3 regions of the Coralliovum pocilloporae genome follow, and region 1 is predicted to be linked to each of the others. Evidence: riboswitches for the same ligand, from Rfam matches in the RefSeq annotation. Region 1 holds a riboswitch; each other region holds the start of a gene.

Region 1 (10,524 bases):
GTTTCACCGGTGAGATGAACACTCAGTGATGAATCCGACAGAGCGTCGACCTGCTGGCGCACCTGCTCCATGGGAGCGGACCGTCCAATCAATACGAGCTCAAGAGGGTCCGTTGCTTCCAGCGTCCTTTCCATAGCACGCTTCTCAAGAACCAGATGGCGCAGGCGGCACGCTTTTTTGATGGCCTGGGGCAGGCGGTCAACCAGCGCTGGCTTCTCTATGTAATCATAAGCCCCGCTTTGAATGGCCTTTACAGCCTGGGCGATATCGCCATGACCGGTAATCAGAATAACTGGAATTTCATGGTCGATGTTCTGCACGGCCGCAAGAAGCTGCAGGCCATCCATGCCGGACATCCTTATGTCGGACACAACTGCACCATCAAAGCTTCTGCCAAGGCGGGCAACAGCTCTTTCAGCCCTGGCAAAAGACAGAACATCAATGTCCTGCAACTCCAGCACTTGCCCGGTCGATTGACGAACGTCCTCTTCATCGTCAATCAGAATGACAGCATAGTTCTTCAGAGCTTCCAAACCTATGCCTCCTTTGCCAGCTCGACGATGAACCGGGCACCGCCACGGTCACGGTTTTCCGCCCTCAGCTTACCGCCCAGTTCGTTAATGCTGTTATACGAAATGGACAGGCCAAGACCCAGACCCTGCCCCGCATCCTTGGTGGTGAAAAACGGATTGAAGGCCTGGCTGATCGCCTCGTCATCAAGGCCGGGTCCATTGTCTTCTATGACCACCAGGACAGAAGACGAAAGGTCGATTGCGCTGCAGGCAATATGAGGGTTTTCCATCTCCATGGTGGCGTCAATGGCATTGCTGATGAGATTTACAAAGACCGTATTCAGAAGGTTTTCCTCGCCATAGGCGCGGATATTCTCTCCCCAGCTCTTTTCGAGGTGAACATTCTGTTTCTTGAGCCGGGGGTGCAGCAGCTCCAGGCTGCGGTCAAGGATCGGACCAATATTGACCAGCTGTCTTCCTTCTTTTGGTTTCTGGGAAAACTTGGTCAATGCATAAGACAGGTTTTCCATCCGTCCGATAATCCGGCGCATCCGCCCGATATTATCTTCTGCCCGTTCATATTGGTTGCGATCCAGCAGAATTGCAGTGGTCTCCACATAGTTGCGGATGGCCGCCAATGGCTGGTTTATCTCATGGCGCAATTCGGCGGACATCTGGCCAAGGGCCGCCATTTTTCCGGCCTGTATCAGTTCTGTCTGGGTTCGGCGGAGTTTCTTCTCCGCCCGTATCCGGTCGTCAACCTGCGCTGTCAATTCCAGGTTGAGAGCCTGCAGATCGCGGGTTCTCTCCGCCACTTTCTGTTTCAGCATCTGCTGTGATTGCTCGCGCTCATGAACCAGATCGAGAAGACGTCTCCGACGCTGTAGAACGACAACAAAAACCATAGCGACAAGCAGAAAGGCCAGGACAGCGACTGCGAGTATTGTCAGAATCTGCTGCCGTACTGGCGCAAGCGGAATGAGGATGTTGAGCTCCCAGCCTTCCAGCGGCATCCATCGGGTCATCCTGAGAAATTCCATCGGTCTCTGGTCGGATCGATCGGCTACAGCGATGACTTTTGTAAAGTCAGTCGTGTCTGGAAACGGACGGATCTCTATTGGGGCCGGAACGGGGGCGTCCAGCGCGAAAGCCGCGAGGTCGTCCGCTGCGTATCGTTGCGCCAGGCGTGTTCCGCCAAGGACTTTCAGCCGCCAGTCAGGATGGCCCGACAGAACGATCAGATTATTGCGATCAGCAATGAAGATTTCATGGGTATTGGCGCGAAATTCCTGCTGCAGGTGGTCAAGGGGAATGACCAGCACAATCACACCAATTGTCTGGCCATTAAATCGAATGCCGCGCGCGAGATAATAACTGAGCTGACTGGTCAGAGGGTCAATGGCTATGGCCCGGCCAAGGCTGCCATTCCAGGCCCGGGCAAAGTAGTTCTGTTCCAGAAAAGATGGTGTCTGTCCAAAAGTTGCCGCTGAAGAGACAATCCGGCCATCGGCCCCGAGAAGCCGAATGTCTGACAGGCCCGAGACATTTCTCAGCTCGCTCAGGCGTAACTGAACACTGGTCCGAAAAACCTGCCCCGGGCGTGTTCCCGTTGCCTGACGATTGAGAAAGCGCTCAAAAAGCGGCTCTTGAGAGTAATTCACTGCAAGGGCTCTGAAACGGGATATTTCCGTTTCGACAATTTTGCTGTGCAGGGTAAGCAGATGAGAGTTGCGATTGAAGTACTCTGTGATGAGTTGTCCTTCAAGAAACCGCACCAGTAGAAATAGGCTTAAAATGAAGACGCCAAGAGCCGTGAAAAACATATAGGCAGATGTTTTTCTGCGTTGAATTATGTAAGGAGCAGCTTCTGGCATTTAGGGTCAAAGCCCTGGTTCTTGATTGTGGTTAGACCGTTGTAGAAGCGACGGAAGAAGCGGGTAATATACACCGCATCAGGTCTTCACACTTCAGTATTGATGATGACGTCTTGTTGCTCTCTTCTCAAAGCTTGCGGAAAACTATTGAAGAGTCAGAAAGGGGGCAAGAACGTACTGGTCTACGCTGCCCCCTTTCAGGTCACATTATCGTGTAGGCTGCTGTCCGATAATGATCAGAAATCAAGACGCAGGCCACCCTGGAAGGACGTGAAATTGTCCGTAATCCCGACAAGTGCGGTTGGCACGCGGCCAGCATCGTTTTCCAGATGCTCAACAGAGGTCCAGAAGCGCAGGTTCTTGTCGTAGTGATAGACATATTCCCCTTTGATGGACTGGACATCACCGCTCGTATCACAACTGTCAACAGCGTAACGGGCGTGGAACTGATGCTCTTTTACACGGGCACTACCGTAAATGCCGCTGGCTGTTCTGTCTTCACCAACGCAGGTAGGAATAAAGTTGATGTTTCCAAGCCCGCCGCCTGAAGCTCTCAGACGCAACGTACCGGTAGACCCGGCCCCTGAGGGGAAATCGAACTCGTCATCCTGCTGATGATGGTAGGCTGACAGAGTGAAAATGTCGTTGATTTTCCAGAAGGCACGTACGCCATAGAGGTTCCCCTGCAATGGGCCTTCCAGATCCTTTGCATAGGCGGCCTGCAGCTTTACAGGGCCGATTGAATATTCTGCACCAACCTGAACCTGGTCGAAATTATCGCCGTCCTGTCCTTCAAGCTGCGTGCCGATACCGAATTTGAAATTGCCGTATTTGAAGCGGTACTGCAGATAATCATCCTCACGAATGGTGGCCAGGCGGACCGTGTCTAGTCCATCGGAGAAGTAAGAGCCGCGAACAAAGCTGTGAAATACGGTTGTCTGTGATCCGAAGGACAGTGTGCCGTAATCCTTGTGACCAACGCCAACACTGGCAATACGAAGGGTCAGGCCGCCATTCTGGACAAAATCAACAACGTCGCTGCGGGTGCCGTATTCAAACTGACCGAAGACCGAAAAGCGATCGTTCAGCTGATATTTGGCTTTCACGCCGATACGGCTAAGAAAATCACGCCCGTTGAGACCATCCTGACTGACGCCAGCTTCAATGTAGTCGAACCCGACCCGGGCAGAACCGTAAAGGTCTACATCGAGTTTCGGCCCTACAGCATCTTCAATGGCTTTTTCGCCATTTGTGACAGCATCATCAAGTGATTTGGTCGCAGAAGAAAGGTCTGCGGCATTGGCGATGCCAGTCATTGCAAGAAGTGAAAGACTGAATGCTGTCGAACACAGCAGCTTCACTGAAAATTTAGTGTTAGAGAGCACCCTTTTGTCTCCTCCCGTTATTGTGATGGAGGGACCAAAGAGGAAACAGAGACCGCCTTTCAATGAATTTGGCTTGTCTCTGAGCAGATTTTCAGTGTGCTTCCGGGGCTATGTTACCTGATTTACCCCAAGTGCGAAATTTCATGTTCCGTATTTGAAACAAGGTCGATGTTGAGGCTCCGGCAAGCATCCGGCCTGTTGCCAGAGATCGGAACTGCATTGTTCAAACCCTCTGATGATTCTATGTCTGAAATGTGAAGAATGGTGTGCTGATGATACTGCAACTGATTTTTGACAAAACTGTTCTGGATTGATATCCTGATGGCAGGGGGCTTGCGAACGCCCCGTGAGGCTTAGACCCAAGGTTCGCTTCCAGAAGACCGGAGATTGTCTGCGCATACTTGCGCATGTCATTCGAGAGGAAGCAATCCATGCCTGCATTTAATGAAATTACCCCTGCACAGCTTTACCGCCTGATCGGCACACCCGATGCGCCTGGTCTTGTCGATCTCAGGATACAAGAAGACTTTGAAGACGATCCGCGTCTGATCCCCGGAGCCTTTCGCAGTCCGCATACGGATCTCGCAGCCCTAAAGGCACAGCTCGAGAGGCGACAGGCAGAGCGCGTGGTGGTTTATTGCCAGAAGGGGCGGAAGATATCGCAAGGAGTGGCAGCTCTGCTGCGATCGGATGGCTGGGCTGTTGAGGTTCTGCAGGGTGGACAGTTTGCCTGGAGGGATGCAGCGCTGCCCATGCGCGAGGAAATTGGCATGCTTCAGCGCACGGAAGAGGGGCAAACCCGGTGGGTCACCCGACATCGTCCGAAAATTGATCGCATAGCCTGCCCTTGGCTGGTCAGGCGGTTTATTGACCCCACAGCGGAATTTTTGTTTGTGCCGCAGCAGGACGTGGCATTGGTGGCCGAAAAGTTCAATGCCATACCATTTGACGTTGAGGGTGTTCGGTTCAGCCATCGCGGTGAGCGATGTTCTTTTGATGCCTTTATGGAGGATTTCGACCTGCGATCCAACGCCTTGGACCAGATGGCCGTTGTCATTCGCGGTGCTGATACCAATCGACATGATCTCGCACCACAGGCGGCAGGGCTGCTGGCCTTATCAGTCGGTCTGTCGCGTATGGTGCGAGATGACATGATGCAGCTTGATGCAGGCATGTTGCTCTATGATGCGCTCTATCGCTGGGCCCGGGATGGTATGGATGAAGGTCATGATTGGCCCGCACCAGGAAGCAAGCCATGACCCGCCCGGGTTTTTATGAAGCCTTCCGGGTCTGGTGGCAGATCGGGGTTCTGTCTTTCGGCGGGCCTGCAGCTCAGATTGCCCTGGTTCACCGGATGGTCGTGGAAGAGCGGAAATGGCTGAGTGAGCAGGATTACCTGAATGCTCTGTCTTTCTGCATGTTGCTGCCGGGGCCGGAGGCCATGCAGCTGGTGACGTACGCGGGATGGCGGCAACACGGAGTTCTGGGTGGTCTGGTGGCCGGGTTACTGTTTGTTCTACCGGGGGCGCTGGTGGTTCTGGCTTTTGCGGGCTTCTATGTAACCTTCGGCAACACACCATCTCTTGAAGCCCTGTTTCTCGGAGTGAAGGCCGCCGTTCTGGTGATCGTGTTTGACGCACTCTGGCGGATTGCCAGGCGCAGCCTGACATCGCGGCTGCACTGGTGGACCGCCGGGCTTTCCTTTGTGGCGCTGTTCTTTCTCGGAATTCCGTTTCCTGTCATCATTCTGGCGGCAGGCTGTCTCGGCTTTGTCACGGCACAGGCGGGTGAGAGGACGGTGATTGACCGACCTCATATCCCCTTGTCCAGAACCTGTGCCACTATTCTGGTCTGGCTCGCCATCTGGATGGTGCCGCTGGCTTTGGTTGAGCCGGTAACCGGTTTGCCCATTCTCACTGAGCTCGGCCTGTTTTTCTCCAAGCTTGCAACGGTGACCTTCGGCGGGGCCTATGCGGTTCTGGCCTATATGGCGCAGGACGCGGTGCAGAACCATGGCTGGCTGAGCACGACAGAGATGATTGACGGACTCGGTCTTGCGGAAACCACACCGGGGCCTTTGATACTGGTGACAGAGTTCGTCGGGTTTCTGGCAGCAGCACGGGCTGAGGGCGATGTTAGTCTATGGGCCGGAGTTCTGGGGGCAGGGGTAACGCTCTGGGCAACATTTGCACCCTGTTTCCTCTGGGTCTTTGCGGGTGCCCCTTATATTGCCTGGCTCACATCAAAACCCCGATTGCGGGCCGCGCTTGCATCCATTTCGGCGGCAGTGGTTGGCGTCATTCTCAATCTGTCCATATGGTTTGCAATCCACGTGCTGTTTGAAACTGTGACAACAGAGCGTCTGGCTGTCCTGACCCTGTTGCGGCCTGAGCTCGGCAGCTTCAATGATGCTGTTCTTATCTTCATCGCGCTGGCTATGGTGCTGCTGCTAAGCCTCCGTCGGAGTGTCCTTCTCACCCTCTGCGCCTGCGGAGGGCTTTCACTCGTGCTGGCCAGCCTTTCGCTCGTCTGAGCAGGTGCTTGGATAAACGGGATGATTTCATCTTGCTCCACCTCCTGAACGGGGTTATTCATCAACCGATGGTTTTCGGGAATCGAGCATATTTCCGGAATGAAAAGGGAATACGGTGAGGCTTAACCATCAGGTGCCTAATCCGTAGCTGCCCCCGCAACTGTGAGCGAGGAGCAAACCCGGCAAAACCACTGGCCTGAAACAGGCCGGGAAGGGTCGGGAGCGCTGTAATCCGCGAGTCAGGAGACCTGCCATCAGGAATTCACTCAACCCGGGCGGGGAAGTCCGGTTAAGGGGCTCCGGATGGCACATCTCAATGTCACCCGATCAATCTGCCTTTTGACCTGCCGCCGCCGGATCGCGGAGCACAAGGCAGATGGGATCATCTTTCCTGGAACTTGATGCTGTCACCGTTCACTCCGAGCGGGGCGACGCTTTGCTGTCTGACGTGAGCTTTGGGGTCAGCCATGGCGTACGGCTCGCTGTGGTCGGTCCGAATGGCGCAGGCAAAACCACATTGCTCCGGACCATCTGCGGCCTGTTGAGCCCGGATAACGGAGAAATCAGGCTGAATGGCCGCAGCCTGCAGACGCTCAGCTTTGAAGAGCGGGCCCGGCAGATTGCCTATGTGGGGCAGGCGGATGATCCAGATGGACGCCTGTCTGTCACGCAATATGTAGGGCTGGGAACCCGCGCCCGACAGGATCAGCTCAGCCAGGCAGAAACTGCGGAAGGCATGCATGCCATATTGGATGCACTCGGCCTTGGGTCACTTGCGGACAAGCGCATGGACCGGATTTCCGGGGGCGAACGCCAGAAGGCAAAGATAGCCCGCGCACTTTGTCAGAAACCGGACCTGCTGGTTCTGGACGAGCCGACCAACCACCTTGATCCAAGGGCTCGTGGCGACATTCTGAACCTTGTTTCAGGGTTCGGCATGGCGGTTATTGCTGCACTCCATGACCTGACCCTGATCGATAGTTTTGCCGACAAGGTTGCTCTGCTTGATGGCGGCCGGCTGATCGATCTTGGCTCCCCGTCTGAAACGCTCTCCACACCGAATGTGCGGCAGGTTTTTGACGTGGACCTGCTCCGGTTGGCGCATCCGGATGGGCGAGGTTTTCTCCCGACACTTGATCTTGGGAAGGCTGAAGCCTCTCGAGAGCGTTCCAACACCTGTATTCAAACCAAAGGATAGACTGATGATCAGATTTTACGGTGCAGCTCTTTCTGCATTGCTCATGGCCACAGCCGTGCAGGCCGAGCCTGTAACGGTTGATAATTGCGGTCAGCCACTCACATTCGAGACCACGCCTGAACGGCTGGTGGTTCACGATATCAATATGAGCGAGATGGCATTCGCGCTCGGCCTGCAGGACAAGATGGTCGGCGTGACCGGCATTTCCGGCTGGTACAAGACCAGCGCCGATTTCGAGAAGAAACGCGGGGACATACCGGAACTTGCCCCGAAATATCCGTCTCTGGAAAATCTCCTGGGCGCATCTCCGGATCTGTTCTTTGCCGGCTGGTATTACGGCATGAAGCCGGGTGGAGATGTGACGCCGGATATTCTGAAAGGACACAACATCAAGACCATGGTCTTGTCCGAGAGCTGTATCCACCTGGACAAAACACGTCCAGCTGCCTCAATGGACCTGCTGTTTGGTGATGTCCTGCGGCTTGGCAAGGTGTTTGACAAGGCCGATGAAGCGGAAGCTCTGGTCAAGGGTTGGAAGGAAGAACTGGCGGCCTTGAAAGACGCTGTGCCTGCTGAGGGTCGCAAGCGCGTCTTCCTCTATGATTCCGGTGCGGACAAGCCGTTTACCGCCGGGAAGTATGCCATCACCACGGCAATGATCGATGCTGCAGGCGGCGAAAATGTCACCGGTGACATGGAAACCAGCTGGGGAACCGCGTCCTGGGAAGCCGTTGCGGCTGCCAATCCGGAATTCCTGATCCTGCTGGATTACCAGAATGGCGATGGTGCCAAGGGCCTGATGAATTTCCTCAAGGAGCATCCGGTGATGAAGTATACGGATGCCGTGAAGAACGGGCGCTATGTCGCCCTTCGCTATGAAGAACTGACACCGGGACCGGCTAATATCAAGGCTATAGGCAAGATCACCAAAGCCATGTATCCGAAAGCGTTTTAATACCAAAGGACCTTAATATTGACCCATGTGATGCCGCCCAGCCGTTCATCGGCAAGGCGCTTTTTGAAGGGCGATGCGGGGCATCGGTCGAGAGAAGAAACGCTGTCCGGTGGGCGACTGGACGGCACCGAAGGCCGGATTTCTGCGCGTTCCAGGCGTCGTTGCAGATGGTTCATGGTATCCATACCACATCACCATCCGCGCCTTGCCGGACCGCGTATGAATCTCGGTCAAATGATTCAATATTTAGTTCCTTTGGTATCAGACTGATGGTGCGGTTCATTCTTGCAGTGCTGGCGGCAGGTGCCGGGCTTCTGGGGCTTGCCTTTCTGGCTGTGTCGGTCGGGGCGGTTGATATTCCGTTCGATGTCATCTGGAAAGCCATCCGGGGAGCTGTCTTCCCGTCCGGTCAGGATGAACCGCATCCGCTCTCTCGCATTATCCTTGACCTCCGGCTGCCCCGTGCATTGCTGGCGATCATGGTTGGGGCTGGCCTTGGGGTCGTGGGCTGTATTCTCCAGACCGTAACGCGCAACGATCTGGCCGATCCGTTTCTGTTTGGCCTGTCATCGGGCGCTGCCGCAGGTGCGGTACTGGTCATTACTGTTACTGGCGATGTTCTTGGAGTCTGGACTCTGCCGATTGCTGCCTTTTGCGGCGGGCTGATTGCATCAGCTACGGTCCTGCTGCTGATGGCTCGCGGTGTGCGTCAGGATCCTGCCAGACTGGTCCTGACCGGTCTGGCGGTGTCTTTCCTTTTCCTGTCGCTGACGAATTACATGGTGTTCGCCGGAGATCAGCGGGCCGCGCATTCAGTCCTGTTCTGGACAATTGGCGGCCTTGGGCTTGCCCGGTGGGATATCCTGCCCATTGCGCTTGCTGGTCTTCTGGCTGTTGGCGTCTATGGGGTCTGGAAAAGCCGGGACCTGGACGCACTTCTCTCCGGTGATGATACAGCCCAGACTCTCGGGGTTGATGTGAAGAATACCCGCAGAATGGCTTTCATGGTTGCCGCTTTTGCGACCTCGGCCTTTGTCTCCGTAACCGGTGTCATCGGCTTTGTCGGGTTGATGGTGCCGCATCTGGCACGTGCCATCACCGGGCCTCTTCATGGTCGGCTTATTATCCTGTCTTCTCTTATTGGTGCCTGTCTTCTGCTGGTCAGTGACAGCCTTGCCCGGACGCTTCTGACGCCGCAGGAGCTTCCGATTGGCATTATTACCTCAGCCATCGGGGCTCTGTTTGTAATGAGCATGCTGCGCCGCCTTTAAAGGCAGGCGACTGGAGCTTGACCCTAGGTGGTAGCAAAGACGATGTCGACCAAATCTAGCACCATCAAAAACCAATTCTATGATTTCTGTAACCAATAAGCAAAATTCGGTTTTGAACTGTGTTTCCGCTCAGGTTGTTTCTTGAATGATGCTGTCAATGAAGACTTTATTTACATGAATTCAGTTAAGTTTTTTACGGACGCACGCGTTTTCGCAAGAGATTGTTAGGTGTTTTTACGTATCGATCTCCAGGAAACAGTTCGCCGATCAAGAGCACGCTCGGGTATCGGCAGGTTGGGGACAAAAAATGCTGAAAAATGCAAAGATAACAACAAAGTTGATCGGTATGACAGTTGCAGCACTCACAGTGGTGCTTGCAGCTGGTGTCAGCGTGATCAGCTGGCAGGTCTCGGAAACAACAACAGGGCAGGCCCTCGCAGAAGCAGAAGCCGTTGCCCGCGAGCAGGCCGAGTTTGTAAAGAGGCAGATGGAAACAGGTCTGACCTCTGCGCAGATCCTTGGTGATACGCTCAATGGCCTGCGCGAGGCAGAAGCCATAGACCGCACCGCCTGGATGGCGCTGCTTGAAAAGACACTGCGTGAAAATGAGAACCTGTCAGGAACATGGGGCGTTATTCCAAAAAACAGGTTTGACGGACGCGACGCTGATTTTGCCGATACGGAAAAGTATGATGAGCACGGTGACTGGCGCCCTTATTATTTCCGTCTTGCTGATGGCAAGATTGGCTACAAGCCCACATCGGTTCCGGATGTCGGAAATCCCGAAGCGCAGAAA
Region 2 (10,524 bases), 1.7 Mb from region 1:
AAACCAGCCCCATTGACGGCAACAAATCGGATCAAATGCTATGAGCAGGATTGTATATGTGAACGGCGACTATCTGCCGGAGGAAGACGCCAGAATTTCGGTTTTCGATCGCGGCTTCCTGTTTGCAGATGGTGTTTATGAGGTGAGTTCTGTCCTGAACGGCCGCCTGATTGACAATGAAGGACATCTGGTCCGCCTGCGCCGGTCACTCAATGAGCTGAATATGCCCGCTCCGGCCTCTGACGCCGATATTGAAGAGATTCAGAACGAGCTTATCAAACGCAATAATGTGGAAGAAGGCGGCGTCTACCTTCAGGTCACACGCGGCGCTGCGGACAGAGATTTTCTCTACCCCAAAAATGCCAAGCCGTCTCTCGTTCTCTTCACTCAGGCACGCTCCGTTATTGATAACCCGAAGGCAAAGACTGGCATGTCTGTCATTCTGCTTGAGGATATTCGCTGGCGTCGCCGGGATATCAAGACCGTCGGGCTCCTCGCCCAGTCGATGGCGAAACAGGCTGCGTTTGAGGCGGGTGCCGACGATGCCTGGATGCATCAGGATGGTTTCATTACCGAAGGCAGTTCCAACAATGCCTATATCGTCAAAGATGGCACCATCATCACGCGTCACCTGAGCAACGATATCCTGCACGGCATCACCCGTAAGGCTGTTCTCGCACTGGCGAAAGAAACCGGCATGCCGATTGAAGAGCGCGCCTTCACCCCGGACGAAGCAAAGGATGCAGATGAAGCCTTCGTCACCTCTGCCTCAACCTTTGTCATGCCTGTGGTCAAGATCGACGGCAGCGACATAGGAACCGGAACACCTGGCCCTATCGCCACTCGTCTGAGAACCCTCTATATCGAAGAAGCCCTGAACAGCATCAAGGACTAGGACCGGCCTAGCTTCCGAACATCTTCACTGCGATACCGGCCTTTTCCAGTCGGTTTCGCAGAGCGGATGCCATGGCAACCGCTGCCGGATTATCTCCATGGACGCAGATGGTTTCCGGCTTGACGGGCGTTCTCACACCATTGATGGACGTGACCGCCTGATCATCAATCATCTTCAGCACACGGTCCGCCGCCATATCAGCATCATGAATGACAGAACCCGGCACTGACCGGGATACAAGGGTTCCGTCATCATTATAGGCACGGTCAGCAAAGACCTCACGGGCGATATTGCCGCCCTGCTCCAAAGTGGCTTTTTCAAGTGCGGTTGACGCCATAGCGACAACGTAAAGGTCTGGATCAACGGCCCGTGCCGCTTCCACATACATATCCGCCAGGGCCTTGTCACGGCTGGCCATATTGGCAAAGGCGCCATGCAGTTTGACGTGGCGGACGTGCGCACCATTGACCCGGGCCATGGCCTGGATTGCGCCGATCTGATAGATGATATCACGCGACAAAACATCATGCGGGATACCCTGGATTTCATAACGCCCAAAGCCATGCAGATCCCGGAATCCAGGATGCGCGCCGATACCGACACCTTTCGCCTGGCACATCCTGATTGTCTTATCCATGACCTGTGGATCACCGGCATGAAAGCCGCAGGCAACATTGGCGCTGGTGACAATATCCAGCATCTCGGCATCATGACCCATCACCCACGGGCCGTAGGATTCGCCAAGATCCACGTTCAGATCAATTGAGGATGTCATTGTCTTTTCATTCCATTTCTGTTCGCGCTCAATCCCTGTCCCAGGGCAACATATCACCATCAGCGACTGCGCCACTAATCAACTGATAGGACAGAAGGTCATCCATCTCGGACGGATCTCTCAACAAAGGCGTGCTCAGGCTCGGCAAACGCTCAAGCTCTGCCCTGAAACGCGACAGGCAGCCAAGTGCTGTCTCTTCATCAACCAGCTGGAAACGGAAACGGCTGCCGCTTGGCAATTGCGCCAGAGCATTCAGGTCAGCACCAATCACCGTTGCAATGCGTGGATAGCCACCAGTGGGCTGCCTGTCAGCAAGCAATACCGCTGGGAAACCGTCCCCCGGAATTTGAATATCGCCGAGAGAAATCGCGTCAGATGTTCCCGACAGAGCCATTTCAGTGTTGAACGGGTCTGCGGCAAAATCCAGCCGAACCCCCATTCTGTCCCGCTTGGAGGAAACCTGAAACTCGGTGGCCAGAAACCGGGCCCGCTCATCCTCTGAATAATAATGCGCCTGCGCACCCCAGAGAATGCGAATGACAGACCGTCCGAAATACCCGGGTTCCGGCAGGGCTTCCCCAAGCTTCGATCGTGCAGGACCATCACCAATCTTCAGGCAATCGCCCGCCTGAAGCATCCGCCCCTGATACCCGCCAAACCCCGCCTTTACATGGGTCGCACGCGCGCCCATGGCCATCGGCACATCAAAACCGCCAGCCACAGACAGATAACCATAAGCACCACCGGACGCGCCACCGATATCGAGCACCTGCCCCTCTTCAAGCCGGAATGCCGAACGCCAGACAACAGGTGTGCCATCAACGGAGGCTCGAAAGCATGCCCCCGTCAGCGCCACATCGACAGCTCCATACTCCGCCTGGAAACGACCACCAAGGCCATAAAACTCAAGCACTGCAAGCTCTGATGCCTGCCCCAGAAGGGCTGAACCTTCCCGATAGGCGAAGGCATCAACCACCCCGCCTTCGGTCACGCCATAACGTTGATAGCCGGGACGCCCCAGGTCCTGCACACTGACAGCAGGCCCGGCGGACAAAACGCGGAGAACAGGGTTCACGACAGCACCTCCCGCTCCACTACGCTTTCGCCGGACAGAACACGCGTCATCAGATCCTCAAACTCATCTTTGCAGATTGGCTTGAATGCCACTTCATCACCGGGTTCCATCAGGAAAACCGGATCACGCTGGAGATCAAAATTGCGGAATGGTGTCAGCCCGATCCGCCGCCAGCCTGTTGGCATGGCTATAGGGAAAATAACGGTCTGCCGAACAGCAACACAAATCGACCCAACCGGCTCTTCCGGTTTGACATGATCAAGCCGGGCAAAGTCCCATGGCTCCGGCAAAGCTCCGCAATAGGCCAATCCCGGTGAAAAGCCGATCATGTTTACCCGCAAGCGGTCCGCAGAATGCTGATGTATCACGTCTTCTGCCTCAACACCCAGAAGAGCGGCCACATCCTCAAGGTCTGGCCCTTCCTCATCGCCATATTTTACTGGAATACGCCAGAGACTTCGCCCCTCCGGCAACTCAGATGCATACCAGTCCCGGTCAGACAGCAAATCTGAAAGAAGTCCACGCAGGGTCTGTGGAGCCAGGTCAAGCGGATCAAACCGGATCAGCACAGATCGATTGGTAGGTGCTGTTTCCAGGATCTGTGGCAGGGCCATCGTCCGCAAGGCCGCATCAAACACGATGGCCGCCGTGTTGCAACGCTCATCAAGCCTGTCACCAAACTCAACGGTCACCGCCGCCTCACCGACCGATCGGATCAACGGATATTGTGGTTCAGAGACAGAAGACGACAGCGTCAAAACGAACACTCTTTCAAACAGAAAACAGGTTCCGATTTGTACATGGTCGAGCCGGTTTGTGAAGACCGGATTTAAACCAAGCGGTTCACAACACAGTCGGAAACATGGTGTCTGTTCTATTTTAAATCATGTCGTTTTTGTCGTCAGATACAGTTTTGAATCGGTCTAACGTCCGGAAAATCAAGGTGCCGCCTGCGGGCGGAGAATTGGGAAGCCGGTGAAAATCCGGCACTGCCCCCGCAACGGTAAGGACGGGCAGAACGTGGCAAAAACCACTGGGTTTGAGGAAATCCGGGAAGGTGCCATGTCGGTCGCGAGACCCCGTCCAAGTCCGGAAACCAGCCTTGTTTGTCAACGTCAACCGCGGGTGGCGGTGAACGGCGTGGATCCGGCCTGTCTTTCCGGTGCGCCCTCACTTTCGCCTGCCTGTATTGCCGCGGGGTAGCGGCAGAAAATCAGGTCGATCATGTATCAGCAATCCGATATTTTCATGCACTTGCTTAATCGCAAGTCCGCTCACTCGCTTGAGCAGCCTTTCTACACAGATCAGTCCATCTTCGACTATGACATGTCCGAGATCTTCTACAAGGACTGGCTGTTTGCGATCCCCGCATGTGAACTGGCAAAGCCTGGCAGTTATGTGACCCATCAGGTCGGTGCCTACTCCGTCATCATCGTTCGCGGTCAGGATCAGGTCATTCGGGCCTTCCACAATGCCTGCCGCCACCGCGGATCGGCCGTCTGCACCGCTAAAAAGGGCAATACGCCAAAACTGGTCTGCCCTTATCATCAGTGGACCTACGAACTTGACGGCTCACTTCTCTGGGCGCGAGACATGGGTCCTGATTTTGACGCCAGCAAGCATGGTCTGAAACCTGTCCATTGTCGCGAGCTGGAAGGCCTTGTTTACATCTGCCTCGCCAACCATGCCCCGGACTTCGATCGATTTGCAGAGCTGGCCCGGCCTTATCTCCGGCATCATGACCTCGGCAATGCCAAGGTCGCTTATGAAAGCTCCATCGTCGAGAATGGCAACTGGAAACTGGTCTGGGAAAACAACCGCGAATGCTACCATTGCGGTGGAAACCATCCCGCACTCTGCCGCACATTCCCTGATGATCCAGCGGTTACCGGCATCGAGGGCGGCACAACACCTCCTCACCTTCAGGCACATTTTGACCGCTGTGAACAGGCCGGACTGGCCTCCGGGTTCCATCTGAGCGCAGACGGGCGCTACCGGCTTGCCAGAATGCCATTGAAGGAGAAGGCGGAAAGCTACACGATGGATGGCAAGATAGCCGTCAGCAAAAAACTGGGTTCTGTTCCGTTCAATGATGCGGGTGCGTTGTTGAAGTTCAACTACCCGACCACCTGGAATCACTTCCTGCCGGATCACTCCATCGTCTTCCGCGTCACCCCGCTTTCCCCGACCACAACAGAGGTCACCACCAAATGGCTTGTGCACAAGGATGCGGTGGAAGGTGTCGATTATGACCTGAAACGCCTGACAGAAGTCTGGATAGCCACCAATAATGAAGATCGTCGCGTGGTTGAGGACAACCAGCGCGGCATCAATTCACCGGCTTATGAGCCCGGCCCGTACTCTCCAACCCAGGAAAGCGGTGTTATCCAGTTCATTGACTGGTACTGCGAGCGTCTTCTCTCCGGCATGAGAAGACTGAATGTAGCGGCTGCGGAGTAGGCGAAATGGGTCTTCATCAACATTTCGAAACCCTGGACGATTCCGCCATCTGGTCGGACGACGAAGCCCTTGAGTGCACTCTTGTGGTTCGCGAAACTGAAGATACGGCAACGTTCACGTTCCGGGCACCATCCGGTGCCTGGTTCCGTTATCAGCCGGGGCAATTCCTGACCCTTGAACTGCCCGTACCAGGTGAAATCGTCTGGCGGACCTATACAATCTCGTCATCACCGTCGAGACCACTCTCCATCTCAGTAACGGTCAAGGCCCAGCCTGACAGTATCGGCACACGCTGGATGATGGATCACCTGAAGCCAGGCATGCGACTGAACGCGAAGGGCCCAGCCGGCGTTTTTACCCTACCGAAACGCCCGAACGGAAAATTCCTGTTCATCTCAGCAGGCTCCGGGATTACGCCAAGCCTGTCGATGACACAGTATCTCTATGACCGGGGACAGGACCCCGATATCTGCTATGTGAACTGTGCCCGTCGCCCATCCGACATCATCAGGAAATCCCAGCTCGAATACATGGCTTCGCGTGTGCACGGTCTGCAGCTGCATTTTGTCGTCGAAGAAGATGACCCGTTTCAGGCCTGGACCGGCTATCGTGGCAGACTGTCCCAGGTGATGCTGTCGATGATCGCACCGGACTACCTGGAACGGGAAGTCTATTGCTGTGGCCCCGAGCCCTTCATGCAGGCCGTCCGCGATATCCTGAACGCGCTCGGCTTCGATATGGATAACTACAATCAGGAAAGCTTCGGGGCGCCAGCTGAAACCGTGGCGGAGGTCGAGGAAATCGACGATACCGTTCCGGATGAGCAGAAAGAGGCAGAAATCGTCTTCACACAGTCCGACGTCAGCACGCCTTGCACGGAGACAGACACAGTGCTCGGCATTGCAAGGTCTTCCGGCCTGAATATCCCGTCAGGCTGTACCTTTGGCGTCTGCGGTACCTGCAAGGTGAAGAAAGTCAGCGGCGACGTTCATATGGTTCATTCAGGTGGTATTTCAGAAGACGACATCGCCGATGGCTATATCCTCGCCTGTTGTTCCAATCCGATCGGCCGCGTGGAAATCGATATCTGACGGGTTACAGACTTGCTCTGTAAACTGAAAAGCCGCCCGCAGTTTTGCGGGCGGCTTTTCTCTTATCTAGCCAACTGAGGCCGGGGTCCTGACCCTAGACGCGCATATTGGCACCGTTTGCATCATAGATCGGCCCGCCGAGAACTTCTGCATCGTAAAATTCACCCAAAATTTCGACCTGCAGCCTGGTTCCCGGTTCAGCATTGGCCACAGAAACGTATCCCATGGCCATTGACTGGCCAACGCGATGTCCATAGCCGCCAGAGCTGACATAGCCGACGGCTTCCCCATCCTTGAGGATTGCTTCGTCGTTTGACACATCGATGCCGTCCACATCGATCGTCATGGTCACAAGCTTCCGCTCGACACCTTCATCACGGAAGGTTTCAGTGGCAGCCTTGCCAACGAAATCCTTCTTCCAGTTGATGAACACGTCCATACCGGATTCAACCGCATTGAAGTCCGGCCGGAATTCAAGCGTCCAGACGCCCCAGCCTTTTTCGAGACGCATGGACATCAGCGCACGTGCGCCGTACCAGCGATACCCCAGATCAGCACCGGCATCCTCTATGGCTTCCGCCAAACGCAGCAGATATTGCGGACGGCAATAGATCTCAAAACCAAGTTCACCTGAGAAGCTGATCCGGTTCAGGATAACAGGCACACCACCGACAAAGGTCTGGCGCAAGTCGCGGAACTTAAAGGCATCCGCAGAAACATCATCGCGGGTTATCCGCGCCAGAAGTTCGCGCGATTTCGGGCCAGACAGCGCAATGCCATGCCAGTCGTCAGAGACATTCCCGTAGGTCACACCCTCCGGCAGGTCTTTTTCAAACCAGCGACGATGCGCCTCCTGCATGGCACCAGAGCCAAACAGCATGAAGTGATCGTCCGCCAGACAGGCAACCGTCAGATCGCCGTAGAGGCGGCCTTTTTCCGTCAGCATGGGTGTCAGGGTCAGACGACCCGTCTTCGGTACATACCCGGCCAATACGCGATCAAGATAGGCACGGGCACCTTCACCCTTGAACTCATGCTTGGCAAAGTTGGCAATCTCAATGCCGCCCACCGCTTCCCGAACAGCGGCAACTTCCCGAGCCACATAATCATGTGACCGGTTCCGCTCGAATGTGGGATCCTCATGGGCGTCTTCCGGACCATCCGCAAACCAGAGCGCATTCTCAAGACCAAAGCCCTGCCCCATAACAGCGCCTTTGGCGATCAGACGATCATAAAGCGCTGTTGTTTTCTGAAGGCGTCCCTTGGGCAGGGTTTCATTCGGGAAGGTCATCACGAAACGGCGTTCGTAATTCTCTGAAGACTTAACGGTGCCCCAGTCCGGGGTTGCGAACTCACCGAAGCGGGCGACATCCATAGCCCACACGTCGATGGACGGCTCACCGTCAATCATCCACTCAGCCATGGTGAGGCCAACACCACCACCCTGACAGAAACCAGCCATGACACCGACCGCGACCCAGTAGTTTTTCATACCAGGAACCGGGCCAATCATCGGGTTGCCATCGGGGCCGAACGTGAATGGCCCGTTGATCATGTCCTTGATGCCTGCTTCCCCAATGGTCGGGATGCGCTCGAAAGACATTTCAAGGCGGTCGGCAATCCTGTCCAGATCAGGCTGCAGAAGCTCATGGCCGAAGTCCCATGGCGTGCCGTCAACCTTCCACGGCGTCGATTTCGGCTCATAAGTGCCAAGCAGCATGCCCTGCCGCTCCTGCCGGAAATAGATGTTCGCTTCATAGTCAATACCGGCAGGCAGGCGACCCGCTTCACCCATGCTCTCCATCCGCTCGGCAATCAACGGAATCTTCTCGGTGATCAGGTAATGATGCTCCATCGGCTGCACCGGCAGATGAATACCTGACATGTGTCCTACTTCGCGCGCCCAGAGGCCGCCGCAGTTGACCACATATTCCGCATTGATCGTGCCCTTCGGCGTCGTCAGATCCCAGCTGCCGTCAGGACGCTGGCTCATGCTGGTGACCCCGCAATGGGTGAAGTACTGCGCCCCGTGAACGCGCGCGGACTTGGCAAAGGCATAGGTTGCCCCGGACGGATCCAGATCACCATCCTGATCATCCCAGAGAGCCGCATAATAGTGTTTCGGGTCAATCAGCGGATGACGCTCTGCCAGTTCCTGCGGAGAAATGAATTCCTGATGCAGGCCCATATAACGGGCCTTGGAGCGTTCACGCTTCAGGTAGTCGTACCACTCCTTGGTGGACGCCGCATAGAACCCGCCAGTGATGTGCAGGCCCACGGAGTGCCCGGATGTCTCTTCAATCTCCTTGTAGAGATCAATCGTGTAGGACTGCAGACGGGAAATGTTGGGATCAGACGAGATGGTGTGAATCTGTCCAGCCGCGTGCCAGGATGATCCGGACGTCAGTTCATCCCGCTCAAGCAGAACAACATCCTTCCAGCCGAATTTAGACAGATGGAACAGGATGGAACAACCAACAACACCACCGCCGATCACAACGACTTTGGCGTGGGACGGCAGAGCCTTGCTGCCAGTGCTTTCATCTTTCTGGATTTCAGGCATATCTGTCTTCTTTCATGACTTCAAAAGGCCATCTCTGGCCGCATCTGCAATTCAGGGTCAGTACCAGGCGTCCGGCATGGAGGCTTTGCGCTGCTCGACAAAGGCTTTCAGCTCTTCGTCCTTGGCCACATCCATCTCCGGCAGCTCATAGGTATCCAGCAACATGTTCCAGCGCTCATAAGCCCGGCGGGCCGTATCTTTCGAACCCATCTCGGTCCACTGCTCAACGCTTTCCGAATCAGACATTCTGGCGTCGTAATAGGCTGTCTCGTAATTACCCATCGTATGCCCGCAACCGAGGAAGTGACCACCCGGCTCCACCTCGTGATACGCTGAGCGGGCCAGACCGTTATCGTTGGTTTCGATGCCGTTCAGAACCACAGCCATGGCCCCCAGGCGGTCAGCATCAATCACCAGCTTCTCAAAGCCCATAGACAGACCGCCTTCCATCCAGCCCGCGGAATGAAGCACGAAGTTCGCCCCGCCCAGGACCGTGGAATGGATGGAATCCGCGCTTTCAAATGCAGCCTGTGCATCCGGGACCTTGGAAGCGGTCAGCGAACCACCACAGCGGAGCGGCACACCAAGACGGCGGGCCAGCTGGCCGATAATGTAGTTGGACATGACCGGCTCCGGCATGCCGAATGTTGGTGCGCCGGATTTAAGGCTCATGGATGAGAGGAAGTTCCCCAGAATGAACGGAGCGCCCGGGCGGACCAGCTGGCTGAATGCCCCGCAGGCCATCCCTTCTGCCAGCGCCTGGGCAATCGCCCCTGCCGTAGTGACAGGGCCCATCGCGCCGCCGAGAACAAATGGAGCAACGACAATTCCCTGATTGGCCCCGCAATAGACCTGGATGGCCTCGGACGCGACCTTGTCCACCAGCAGAGGCGAGTTTGTGTTGACGTTCCCCATGATGACGCATTTCTGCTCAAGGGTATCTGCCCCGTGTAGGATGCGCGCCATTTCAACGGAATCTTCTGCTCTTTCTTTCTCTGTGATTGCGCCCAGCATCGGCTTGGTGCTGTAGCGCATGTGGGTATAGAGCATATCCAGATGGCGCTTGTTGACCGGCACATCACAGGGCTCGCAGGTCACAAAGCCCGAGTGATGCAGCGACGGCAGCATGGCCGTGATTTTCACAAGCTTCTCGAAATCCGCCATGTTGCCATAGCGGCGGCCACCTTCCAGATCACGCACAAATGGCGCCCCGTACATGGGTGCGAAGATCGTATGCTTGCCGCCAATCTTCACCGAGCGCCCCTCATGGAAGGCATGCTGGGTAAACTCAGAGGGGATGGTCTTCATCAGCTCCTGAGCCATACCCTTTGGCAGGCGCACACGTGTGCTCTTTACATCGGCCCCGGCATCCTTCCAGATTTCAAGCGCTCTCGCATCATCCCGGAATTCGACCCCGATTTCCTGCAGTAGCCAGTCTGCCTGGTTCTCCAGATCAACCAGCCCTTCCTCTCCGAGAAACTCGAAATAGGGAATCTTGCGGGTGATATAGGCAGGAGCATCCACCACGGCCCGCTCTGCACTCGCTCCACTTCCACCGCGCCGTCTGCGCGACCGTCCTCTGGTATCCGACATGACTGTTCTCGTTCTTGAAGGCCTGCCCGTGACAGCCCTGTGTCATTTTTACGAAAACCCAGTCTAACGGCA
Region 3 (10,524 bases), 910 kb from region 1:
GGTTCAGGCAGAGAATGAGAACGGTAATGGCGGCTGAGCAGGGAATAAGACCGCCGGTCAGACCGAACAGGATTGTCTGCCCCGTTGTCGCGGAACCATCACCAAACCGTTCTTCGATCTCGCGTGCATGGGCGCGTGCATGGGCGTCGTCATCCAGATGGTCATGCCCGTGAGAATGGTCGTGGTCATGTGAGTGATCGTGGTTGTGGCTATGCCCGTGATTGTGCCCATGACCATGATGATGTCCATGGCTGTGCGCTGCACGTTTTTTGGCTCTCCGCCATTGCTGAATGAAAATCCATGCGCCCATCACGATGATAATGCCGCCTGACGCCATCATGAAAACAGGCTCGAGCTCTTCACCAATCAGTTCATTGCCGAGGCTGAGGGCAATAAGCGCAAGAATCCAGACAATCGCTGTATGGGAAAGGGCTGCCGAGAGGCCCAGCAGGATAGCCTGACTGACCGTGCCGCGCACAGCGATGATAAAGGCCGCCATCATGGTTTTGGAATGGCCGGGCTCAAGGCCGTGCAATGCACCAAGAACAATGGCCGCAGCCATCAGAAAAACGGGAGAAACAGAACCAGACTGGATCAGCGAGGTGAGATCCATAGCAGATTTCCTTAGAGGTATTTCGAGATTGCCTTGAACTCATCCAGTGCCGATCTGCCTTCGTCCCGCAGTCGGTCACTGTCTCCAAGACAATGATCGATATGGTCGTGAATGAGGGTGCGTTTGGCATTGGCAATGGCACGTTCAACCGCATGCATCTGCTGTGCAACGTCCGCGCAGGGACGATCATCCTCCATCATCGATATGATCTTGCGAAGATGGCCTTCCGCCCGCTTCAGCCGCTTGATGATATCCCCATGGGATTGATGCCGCATGTCCTGCTCCAATGCTGGGGCGCGGTCCCGATCATGGATGCGCCCTGTCCTCGTCCCGATTTGGGTCCCGACGGATCGATTGCAGATGGCTGAGCCATCAAATCAGGCGCTTCTGTAATCTCATCAAAGGCTTCTGATGAAGCCAAAGCAAAGACCGAAACGTTCCGCTCGCAATCCGCCATATCCTATCCTGGGGGAGGGGATAAAAGCAATGAGACCTCGATCACATTTTGTGTGAGGAGACGTCGATGGGTGGAGAGTCGGAGTTTATGGGTCTGAATCTTGGAACTGCAGAAGAATTGCGTCTCTCAGATGTCCGGTCTGAAGTCCTGGAAAATATCAGGCCGTGTCCGCAGCATGGCGACACTTGGGCTGGAGTTCTTCAATCCTGCCATCTTGCAGCTTCAGGGTTCTGGTGCCGATACGGGTTCGGAAATGGGGGTCATGGGAAATGACGACCATGGCCTGCGGCAGATTGCAGAGGATATCCACCAGATGCTCGGTGGTTCCTTCATCCAGCGCGTTTGTCGGCTCGTCCAGCAACAGGACATCCGGCTTCATCGCCAGAACGGATGCAAGGGAAACCAGGCGTTTTTCTCCGCCGGACAGTTTGTGTGTCACGCGGTCACGAAACTTGCCCAGATTGAGCTGATTGAGGGTTTCTTCCACAATAGCCAGTGCTTCTTCCCGCGACTTGCCAAGGTTTAGTGGGCCGAAGGCGATATCATCAGCCACAGTCGGGCAGAAGAGCTGGTCATCAGGGTCCTGAAAGACGAGACCCGCCCGCTGACGGACCTCGCGGAAATCAGCTTCAGTTCCGCGGATTTTGCCGAAGGCTTCAACAGTTCCGGACTGAGGTTGAATCAGGCCGACCATGATGTGGAACAGAGTGCTTTTCCCCGCACCGTTATGGCCGGTAAGACACAGACGCTCACCACCAACGAGCGCGAATTTGGCGCCGGTCAGGACGGTATGGCCATCCGGGTAGGAATAATGGATATCGGCGAGATTAAAAAGAACGTCCAAAGCCGACCTCCATGAGGATAAGCCCGATCAGTGCCATGACGGACAGCGCTGCGAAAGAATAGTCGCGCGGATGCAGGTGCATGGAATCGAGCAGGTAGAATTTTCCGGAAAAGCCCCGACATTTCATCGCTTGAAGGATACGCTCTGACCGCTCCAGTGAACGCACAAGCAGCATGCCGATAAGATAGCCGAAGGACCGATAGGTATGCAGGGAATTCCTGGCCTTGAAGGCCCGGGCCCGCATAGCCAGACGAAGGCGCTGATACTCCTGCTGGATAACGTCAATATAGCGGACCGTAAACAGTAGCAGATGGATCAGGCTTTCCGGCACACGCAGCCGATAGAGCGCATGGCCAAAAATGACCGCATCCATGGTGCCGACCAGTGTCAGCATCATCAACACCACTGCATTGGCTGTCAGGGCAATTTCAGACGCCCGATAGAAACCTTCAAGACTGGCCGGATAGCCGAACAGGGTGAAGAGCTCTGTGCCTGGCATGGTAAAGGGCAGGGTTGCCAGCATGAAGATGATGAAGCTGTCCATGGTAATCATGCGCTTCAGGGTCCGCCGCATGGGCAGGCGGGAACCAAAAAGAGCCATAAAAGACAGACCCAGCGCCATAAACAGCGCCGGGAAACTGTCAAGCGCCACGGTCACGAAGGAGAATGCCACGCAGGTCACAATCCGCAGACGGGGATCGGCACCGCCGATTAGTCCGGCAGGGCCGATAAGCCGTCTCGCGTCCTGTGACATGGCGTGACCCATGATCAGGCCTTTCCGCTGTTCTGGTCAGCCAGCTTTCGCCGGGCTGCTAGATAAAAACCAACGCCGAACAGGCCGACAATATAGCCGATACCGCCGAGAACCCTTTGCAGGTCCAGCTTGTCCTGGAAACTCTGCAGTTCCTTGCGCAAGGGCCTGACACCCTTTGCAACAGCCTTGGCAATCGCTGCTTCCAGCTCTTCCTTGTTCACGGCTGCTGAGGCGGAATTATTAGGTTCGCCAGTTTCTGTTGTTGCAGGGCCTGATGTGGTGGAGGCTTGCTGTTGGGGGGTAGATCCCGCCTTCAGGCTTTCCGGCATTTCATCAACAGTCAGCGTGCCATTGGCCACATGCCCCTGTCCGAGATTGGATGTAAAGACATGGTCAATCCGGATTGTCGGTTTGAAAATGAAAATGCCTTCATCATCGGTTTTGGTTTCGCCCAGTTTCTTTCCGGACGAATCAAAAACCTCGACGAGCACATTCTTCGCCATATCTCCGTTGGAAAAGCCGACTTCCCCTTCGATATGATCTCCTTCCGCGTAAAGCCCGATAATGACTTTATGGGCCAGGGCAGGTGTGAGCATGGAAAGGGAGAAGCAGGCGACCAGGGCCAGGCGTGCAAAAAACTGAAAGAGTGTCATGAGGATCGCCCCGCAGTTGGAATGGAGGCCGACAGAAGTTCCGGCTTGACCTTGCGGACCAGAAGAATAGCTGCACCGGTCAAAAGACCCTCGATAATCATTACGGGAATATGGGCGAAGAAAGCAAGCTTGGCTGCAGGAATCAGCTCTTCACCGGAAAAAGCCAGACTGATACCGACAAACAGGGCTGTCAGCCCGATGGCCAGCGCCCCTGCAATACCGCCTGAGATCATGGCAATCTTCAGATTGGGAGAGGAGATGCCACGGCGGCAGATTGCAGCTGCAATAACTGCTGACAACGCAATATTGGCTGCATTGACGCCGAGAACGGTAACGCCGCCAAATCCGAAGAACACGGCCTGTAGCAGAAGGCCCACAAAAAGCGCGGGAAAGGCGGCCCAACCGAGAATAACACCTGCCATGCCGTTCATGATCAGGTGCACGCTGGACGGACCAAGCGGCACATGCACAAGAGACGCCACAAAGAATGTGGCGCTCAGAATGCCCGTAGCCGGAATGCGCTCCATATCAAGCTTTCGGAGCCCAAGTGCCAGGCCGGCGGCGGTGATGATACCGCCCCCGATCAGGACTTCTGTTGAAAGTGCTCCGTCAACGATATGCATTAGGGTCAAAACTCATTGTTTACGTCCATTCCGCGATAGTCATTTTTTCGTCCGGCGCTCTTGTTTCTGCCCATTCTGTACGTCCCAGATGAACAGAATGGGCATGAGCAATGAGTCTTGACCCTAGGCTCTATTCCATATCGTAGGCGCGGATCCAGATAACTGCATCCTGGGAAAGTTCCTTGCCTTCATGTTCCTTGACAGGACCAGAGCCAAGAGCGGCAAAGCCCCAGAAACCGGCTTTTGGAACGCCGAAGGAGAACATGCCGTTTTCGTCGGTCACAAGAGCAACGGCACCGCCCGGAGGAGGCGTAACTGTTGCCGGTTTGGCCGCATTGGTTTCCATATCCGGCTCAGCAGCCATGTACTCGATTTCGAGCTCGGCATTGGCGACCGGCTTGCCGTCTGCCAGAACCTGACCGGTAAAGGTGGAACCGGCAAGAATGTTGGTTGGCTTTACAAGCGGCACGATTTCGGTCTTAAGGCCGAGGGCAGAATTCCAGTCAGTCGGCACACCGCCCTTGTTCACAAAGCTTTTTGTGATCTGCTGAATGTAGATGTCTTCGCTGCCTTCATAATAGGGAGCCGGCTCGACGACGAAGATATAGTCGCCGTTGCGCTTGACCTTGGCAGATGCTTCAAAAGCAGCGGCATCATTGGTCGGGCCCTTGAAGGAGATCGGCTTAACAGCGCCCAGAAGGTCGGTCTTCTTGCCTTTGTGGATGACAAAAAAGGCTTCCGGCTGGCCCATATCCATCACATGGCCTGCTTCATACGGATGCCAGAAGATGAGCTTGAACGGAACGTCGCCAGCTTTTTCGAGATTGACTTCCGGTGTGTAGACAAGCTGGAAATGGGCTGCAGCAGACACTGTGCCTGCGATAAGTACGGCGGTTGTGGCCGCCAGGATTTTCTTCAACATGTAAGGTCTCCATGAGCTCACGAGGGAGCGGAAAACAATGGAGACGCTCGGGGACTTCAAAGGCCAAAGACGCATACGACTGGTGTCAGGCAATGCCGCCTTTAGACCTGACGCTCACCCCGGCGTCGGGACACCATCGATGAACGCCCGCATTTGGTCGCGATCATCGGTTGACGGCAGGTCTCCTGGCTTGCGGGTCATGCGAGCGGTTCGCCTTCCCGGACAAAGATCTGTCCAGTGGCTTTATGAACCGTCGTAGTCGCTTACAGTTGCGGGGGCAGCTGAGGATTTGGCCGGAGGCCGCACCACATTCCCTATTAATCTACGGAACCGTCAGCGACGGGATGTAGCACTGGATTGCCGTAAGCGCAATTCAGATATGCCACGGTTATGACAAATTTTCCCCATTCGGATGATTGCGGATTGCAATCTGCATGAAACCTCGTGATGATGAGTACGTTAGGTGCTGCGATTCACCCACAAGATGTGTCGCAGATAATTGGGAAGCCGGTGATGCGTATGCTAAGTCCGGCACTGCCCCCGCAACGGTGATAGAGTTGCGCGTAACCAAGGCCACTGGGATGTCTGTCCTGGGAAGGTGTTACGCAGGTTCAGATGTCATCTGACCGCTCTTCAGTCCGGAAACCAGCCTGATGAAACCGGCATGCCTGATGGTGTGCCTTGGCTACCGAATCGCGGAGGGCGATTGCAGGGGCGATTTGGTGGCTCAGGCCATCCGGCGTCCATCTGACAACTCCCCGCGAACATACCACAGCAGGCTGGAGCCTGTACGAAAGGATACTGGTATGGACGCGACAGACCTGAATTCCATAAATGGCCGAATGACCGGCATGCGGAGACGATCAGCCAGATCCTCCCGCAGAGAGAGAAGAGAGCGGACGCATTATGGCCGGTCAGACCAGGCCGGTCTGGCGCTGGGGCTCTGGCTGGCAAGTCTGCCTGATCACGTCAATCCTGTAGAAGCGGCGCGGGCACTTCTGAAAGAAGCCGGTCCTGACGCGTCCGGGCCAGTTGCCGAGCTCATGGAGCAGGTGGCCAGTATGCCGCTCGACTGGCGCGCCACATCGCAGCCTGCAGAGCGACGAGCTCTTATGAACTGAGAGTGTGGAGTATTTTGGGGGCAAGACTCCAATCTGAAAACGGGAGTGCATGGCGCTCCCGTTTTTGTGTTTGAGGGATACGGCGCGGCGCGATAGATCGTGATACTTATGTAGATCACTGATAAATCTCTGAAAAATATAGCTTCTGAAAATCCCGATGATGTGTGCGGCCTAGTGTTCTTGTTGCAAGTCATTCGCAAAAAAGTGTGATCTGCTCTTGCAGTTGCGAATTATTTGCATTAAAGATCCAGGATCGAAGTTCAGAAGTGAGAATGCGTTGATGCGTCGTCTGTCTGTCTTGATTGTTGCTGTTCTGATGATGGTTATGCCAGCCCATGCGGGCAAGCTGAACATTGTCACCACGGTCGGGATGATCGGTGATCTGGTATCCGAAGTTGCCGGAAACCGGGCGGATGTCAGCACGTTGATCGGCGAGGGTGTCGATCCGCATTCCTATCGCACCACCCGCAGCGATGTGATCCTGTTGGGGCGGGCGGATGTGATCATTCACAACGGCCTCTATCTGGAAGCCCAGATGGAGGAGCTGCTTCATAAACTGGCGAAGAAAAAGCCGGTCATCGCGCTGGGAGAAACCCTGCCGAAGGAGCAGCTGTTTGCCAGTGATGAATATCCTGACAAGTTTGATCCACATATCTGGATGAGCCCTGCTCTCTGGAAGGAAGCAGCGGAGAATGCCCGCGACGAACTGATCCGCCTTGATCCGGAGGGCGAGTCGGAATTTCGCAAAAATGCTGCAGCCTACATCACGAGACTGGATGCTCTGTCCGATTATGTAAAACGCTCGGCCCTGTCGGTTCCGGAAAACAGCCGCGTGCTGGTCACAGCTCACGATGCCTTTGGCTATTTCGGCAAGGCCTATGGCTTCGAGGTGCTTGGTATTCAGGGTATCTCCACCCAGAGCGAGGCCGGGCTGCTGCGGATCGAAGAGCTGGTCAATCTGCTGGTCGAGCGCAGGGTTTCAGCGGTTTTCGTGGAAAGCTCCGTATCCGAGCGCAATATCAGGGCGCTGGTCGAGGGAGCTGCCGCCCGTGGGCACAAGGTCATTGTGGGTGGTGAGCTGTTCTCAGATGCCATGGGTGCGCCTGGGACTTATGAAGGCACCTATATCGGTATGCTGGATCACAATGCCACGGTGATTTCCCGTGCACTTGGCGGTAATGCTCCAGCGCGCGGATTGAACAATCGCCTCGGGGCCGGGAGCTGATCATGTCTGGAGCCTCTGTGGAACTGATTGCTGATCATGGGGTCATTGCCCCGCGTCTGGACCCGAAAAGCCCGTTTGCGGTCAATGGTCTGACCGTTGCCTATCACCGTAAGCCTGTTCTCTGGAATGTGTCTTTCTCGGCACCTGCCGGAAAACTGGTTGCGATTGTCGGCCCGAACGGCGCCGGGAAGTCCACTTTCCTCAAAGCGTCACTTGGTCTGATCCCGCGTATTTCCGGTGATGTAAGTGTGTTCGGCAGCGCGTTTGACCAGGCCCGCCGCCAGATCGGTTACGTCCCGCAGCGATCCTCTGTCGACTGGGATTTTCCCTCAACGGCTCTGGATGTTGTGCTGATGGGGCTGTATGGCGAAATCGGCTGGTTCCGCTGGGTTGGCCGGTCCCATCGCCGGAAGGCCATGGATTATCTGAAACTGGTTGAGATGGAAGAATTCGCTGACCGTCAGATCGGGCAATTGTCCGGCGGCCAGCAGCAGCGTATTTTCCTGGCACGTGCTCTTGCCCAGAATGCTGATGTCTATTTCATGGATGAACCGTTTGCCGGTGTTGATGCGGCAACCGAACGGGCCATCATCACAGTCCTGCGCAAGTTGGTGGATGATGGCAAGACGGTGATCTGCGTTCACCATGATCTTGAAACCGTACCGGACTATTTCGATCATGTGCTTCTGCTCAGTGGTCAGACCATTGCCGATGGTTCTGTCCGCGATGTGTTCACCCCCGATAACCTGCAGAAGGCCTATGGTGGCCGTCTGGCCGAGACACAGTTGAACGCCCTGCGTCACTCAGCCGAACTGTAAGCCGGAGCTGATCCCATGAAGTTGATCTCATGAGGCCGATCCTATGAGTGCTGTCTGGGGAACGTTCTGGTCTGCCTTCTTCATGCAGGCCGGATACAACACCGTTCTGGTCTCTGTCGGGGCGGCACTGCTGGGAGCTGGTGCCGGGGCTATCGGGGTTTTTGTCCTGTTGCGCAAGCGGGCGCTTGTTTCTGACGCGATCAGTCATGCAACATTGCCCGGCGTGGCAATTGCTTTCCTCATCGGTACAGCCTTGTTTGGTGACGGACGCAGTCTGCCGCTGCTTCTGGCCGGTGCAGCCGCATCCGCTGCCATCGGGGTTTTGAGTGTTGAGTGGATCAAGAACAACACGCGGCTGACCGAAGACGCTTCCATTGGCACAGTGCTGTCGACCTTTTTCGCTCTTGGCATTGTGCTGCTGACCATTATCCAGGCCATGCCAACCGGAGGGCAGGCCGGCATGGAAGGGTTTCTTCTTGGTGCAACAGCAGGTCTGCTGAAGAGTGAGGCCGTTCTGATTGCCGTGGCTTCCTTTGTGGTCTTCTTGATCATCCTTGCCTCTATGAAGGAATTCGGCCTGGTCTGTTTTGACCCCGACTATGCAACAGCGCGAGGCTGGTCATCCCGTCGCATTGATCTTGCCATGCTGGGCCTGCTTCTGGCTGTCGTGGTGATCGGGCTGAAAACTGTTGGGCTGATCCTGATCATTGCCCTGGCCATTATTCCACCGGTGGCGGCGCGCTTCTGGACAGACCGCTTACCGCCCATGGTGGCGATTTCATCCGGTCTGGGGGCTGTGGGCTCTTATACAGGAGCCGTCATCTCCTCAACAGCACCGGACCTGCCGACCGGAGGCGTGATTGTGCTGGTGCTGTTCGCACTGTTCGTTCTGTCGCTGCTGTTCGCACCGCACCGGGGTGTTCTTGCGGCCTTGATCCGGCACCGTCGGTTCCAGCGTGTGGTGCATGAACGTCAGGGGCTTCTGGCACTGGCACGCGGAGAACCGATCTTCGATACCATGACACGCTGGGTCCTGCGCCGGTCCCGCTATATCCGCCGGGATGGAACACCAACCCTGGAGGGTCGTGGTGCGGCGGCGCGGATGGTTCGCGATCAGGCTCTGTGGAACAGGTACCGTGAGGATTACCCGGAAGAGGCGCTTGTGATGGATGACTGGTCGCTCCGCCCGATAGAGGAAGTGCTGCCGCGCGATCTGATCTCAGAGCTGGAAGCCCGGCTGACCGTGCAGGAGCTGCCCGCATGAGCCTTGAGATTTTCCTGCAGTTCGACCTTCCCTCCATTCTGCTCGGTGTCCTGGCAGCACTGTCCTGTGGTCTGCTTGGCAATTATCTGGTGCTGAGACGACAGAGCCTGATGGGCGATACGATAAGCCACGTGGTTTTGCCCGGTATCGTTGTCGGTTTTCTCGTGACCGGCACAACAGGCACCTGGCCGATGATGCTGGGTGCGGCGCTGGCGGCTCTGGTCTCAGTGGGCCTGATTGAAGTTATCCGGCGTGTGGGCAATGTGGAGCCAGGAGCGGCCATGGGGGTGGTGTTTACCACCATGTTTGCAGCGGGCGTGGTTCTGCTGGAGCAAAGCGACACATCCGCGGTGCATCTGGATGTGGAACATGCCCTCTATGGCAATCTGGAAAGCGCCGTATGGCTGTCTGCATCCAGCTGGTCGGACCTGCTAAACCCGGAAGTGCTCAAGGATCTGCCTGATGCTGTGCATCGTCTGGCTCTGGTGACAGCCTGTGTGCTCATCTTCATCCTGGCTTTTTTTAAGGAACTGAAGCTGACGAGTTTTGATCCGGGACTGGCGGACAGCCTGGGCATCTCATCCCGGAAGCTCGGTTTTGCCCTCACATTCATGACGGCTGTTGCAGCCGTCGCCGCCTTTGATGCTGTGGGCTCCATTCTGGTCATTGCCATGTTTATCTGCCCGGCCGCGACCGCACGAATGCTGACGGATCGCCTGTCGCGACAATTGGTGATCAGCGGTGTGGTCTCGGTGTTCAGCGGAATAAGCGGTTATGGGCTGGCAGCGTTCGGTCCCCTGTTGCTGGGGTTCGATCATTCGGTGTCTGCCGCAGGTATGATCGCTCTGGTGGCCGGGCTTTGTCAGGTGCTGGCCATGGTGTTTGCCCCCCGTTACGGGGTTGTGCCGCGTCGCCGGGCCCAGCGTCGTCATACCAGTTTGATGACTGACTGATATCCTGACAGCTGATGACAGAGAGGCTTTGACTGACCGACCGGTCAGCCTTAACCTGTTCCTGTAATGCCGAAGGAACTCAGGAGATGTCATGGCAGAGCACAGCCCGGTTTCCATTCTGGTTGATGGCCCTCTGGCGATTATTCGTGTTGATAATCCGCCGGTCAACGCGCTCTCCCAGACTGTTCGCCAGGGACTGCAGGATGCTGTTCATCAGGTGGAGCAGGATGCGACCGTCAAGGGTTGCGTTCTCATCTGTGCGGGACGAACGTTTATC

The links. Region 1 has a riboswitch for cobalamin ahead of RA157_RS12975 (ABC transporter ATP-binding protein). Riboswitches for the same ligand answer to the same signal wherever they lie in the genome.
Region 2: another riboswitch for cobalamin. It lies ahead of RA157_RS02980 (aromatic ring-hydroxylating oxygenase subunit alpha); the one in region 1 lies ahead of RA157_RS12975 (ABC transporter ATP-binding protein).
Region 3: another riboswitch for cobalamin. It lies ahead of RA157_RS08925 (hypothetical protein); the one in region 1 lies ahead of RA157_RS12975 (ABC transporter ATP-binding protein).

What each region holds. Positions count from the first base shown of each region.
Region 1 is NZ_CP132542.1:2,825,253-2,835,776, forward strand. Features, by position in the region: gene RA157_RS12950 (sigma-54-dependent transcriptional regulator) at 1-533, opposite strand, end outside; gene RA157_RS12955 (sensor histidine kinase) at 536-2,173, opposite strand; gene RA157_RS12960 (porin) at 2,623-3,702, opposite strand; gene RA157_RS12965 (chromate resistance protein ChrB domain-containing protein) at 4,203-5,030, shown strand; gene chrA (chromate efflux transporter) at 5,027-6,304, shown strand; cobalamin riboswitch at 6,357-6,574, shown strand; gene RA157_RS12975 (ABC transporter ATP-binding protein) at 6,681-7,502, shown strand; gene RA157_RS12980 (ABC transporter substrate-binding protein) at 7,507-8,457, shown strand; gene RA157_RS12985 (FecCD family ABC transporter permease) at 8,727-9,728, shown strand; gene RA157_RS12990 (methyl-accepting chemotaxis protein) at 10,036-10,524, shown strand, end outside.
Region 2 is NZ_CP132542.1:626,122-636,645, forward strand. Features, by position in the region: gene RA157_RS02960 (D-amino-acid transaminase) at 41-895, shown strand; gene RA157_RS02965 (LamB/YcsF family protein) at 903-1,670, opposite strand; gene RA157_RS02970 (5-oxoprolinase subunit C family protein) at 1,699-2,745, opposite strand; gene RA157_RS02975 (5-oxoprolinase subunit B family protein) at 2,742-3,503, opposite strand; cobalamin riboswitch at 3,670-3,864, shown strand; gene RA157_RS02980 (aromatic ring-hydroxylating oxygenase subunit alpha) at 3,970-5,205, shown strand; gene RA157_RS02985 (FAD-binding oxidoreductase) at 5,211-6,296, shown strand; gene RA157_RS02990 (GcvT family protein) at 6,391-8,859, opposite strand; gene RA157_RS02995 (trimethylamine methyltransferase family protein) at 8,917-10,452, opposite strand.
Region 3 is NZ_CP132542.1:1,913,748-1,924,271, forward strand. Features, by position in the region: gene RA157_RS08890 (nickel/cobalt efflux transporter) at 1-613, opposite strand, end outside; gene RA157_RS08895 (metal-sensing transcriptional repressor) at 625-888, opposite strand; gene RA157_RS08900 (energy-coupling factor ABC transporter ATP-binding protein) at 1,228-1,914, opposite strand; gene cbiQ (cobalt ECF transporter T component CbiQ) at 1,898-2,668, opposite strand; gene RA157_RS08910 (NikL family nickel/cobalt ECF transporter subunit) at 2,683-3,321, opposite strand; gene cbiM (cobalt transporter CbiM) at 3,318-3,944, opposite strand; gene RA157_RS08920 (DUF4198 domain-containing protein) at 4,075-4,866, opposite strand; cobalamin riboswitch at 5,025-5,215, opposite strand; cobalamin riboswitch at 5,311-5,534, shown strand; gene RA157_RS08925 (hypothetical protein) at 5,673-5,987, shown strand; gene RA157_RS08930 (metal ABC transporter solute-binding protein, Zn/Mn family) at 6,268-7,212, shown strand; gene RA157_RS08935 (metal ABC transporter ATP-binding protein) at 7,215-8,030, shown strand; gene RA157_RS08940 (metal ABC transporter permease) at 8,074-9,294, shown strand; gene RA157_RS08945 (metal ABC transporter permease) at 9,291-10,247, shown strand; gene RA157_RS08950 (3-hydroxyacyl-CoA dehydrogenase NAD-binding domain-containing protein) at 10,339-10,524, shown strand, end outside.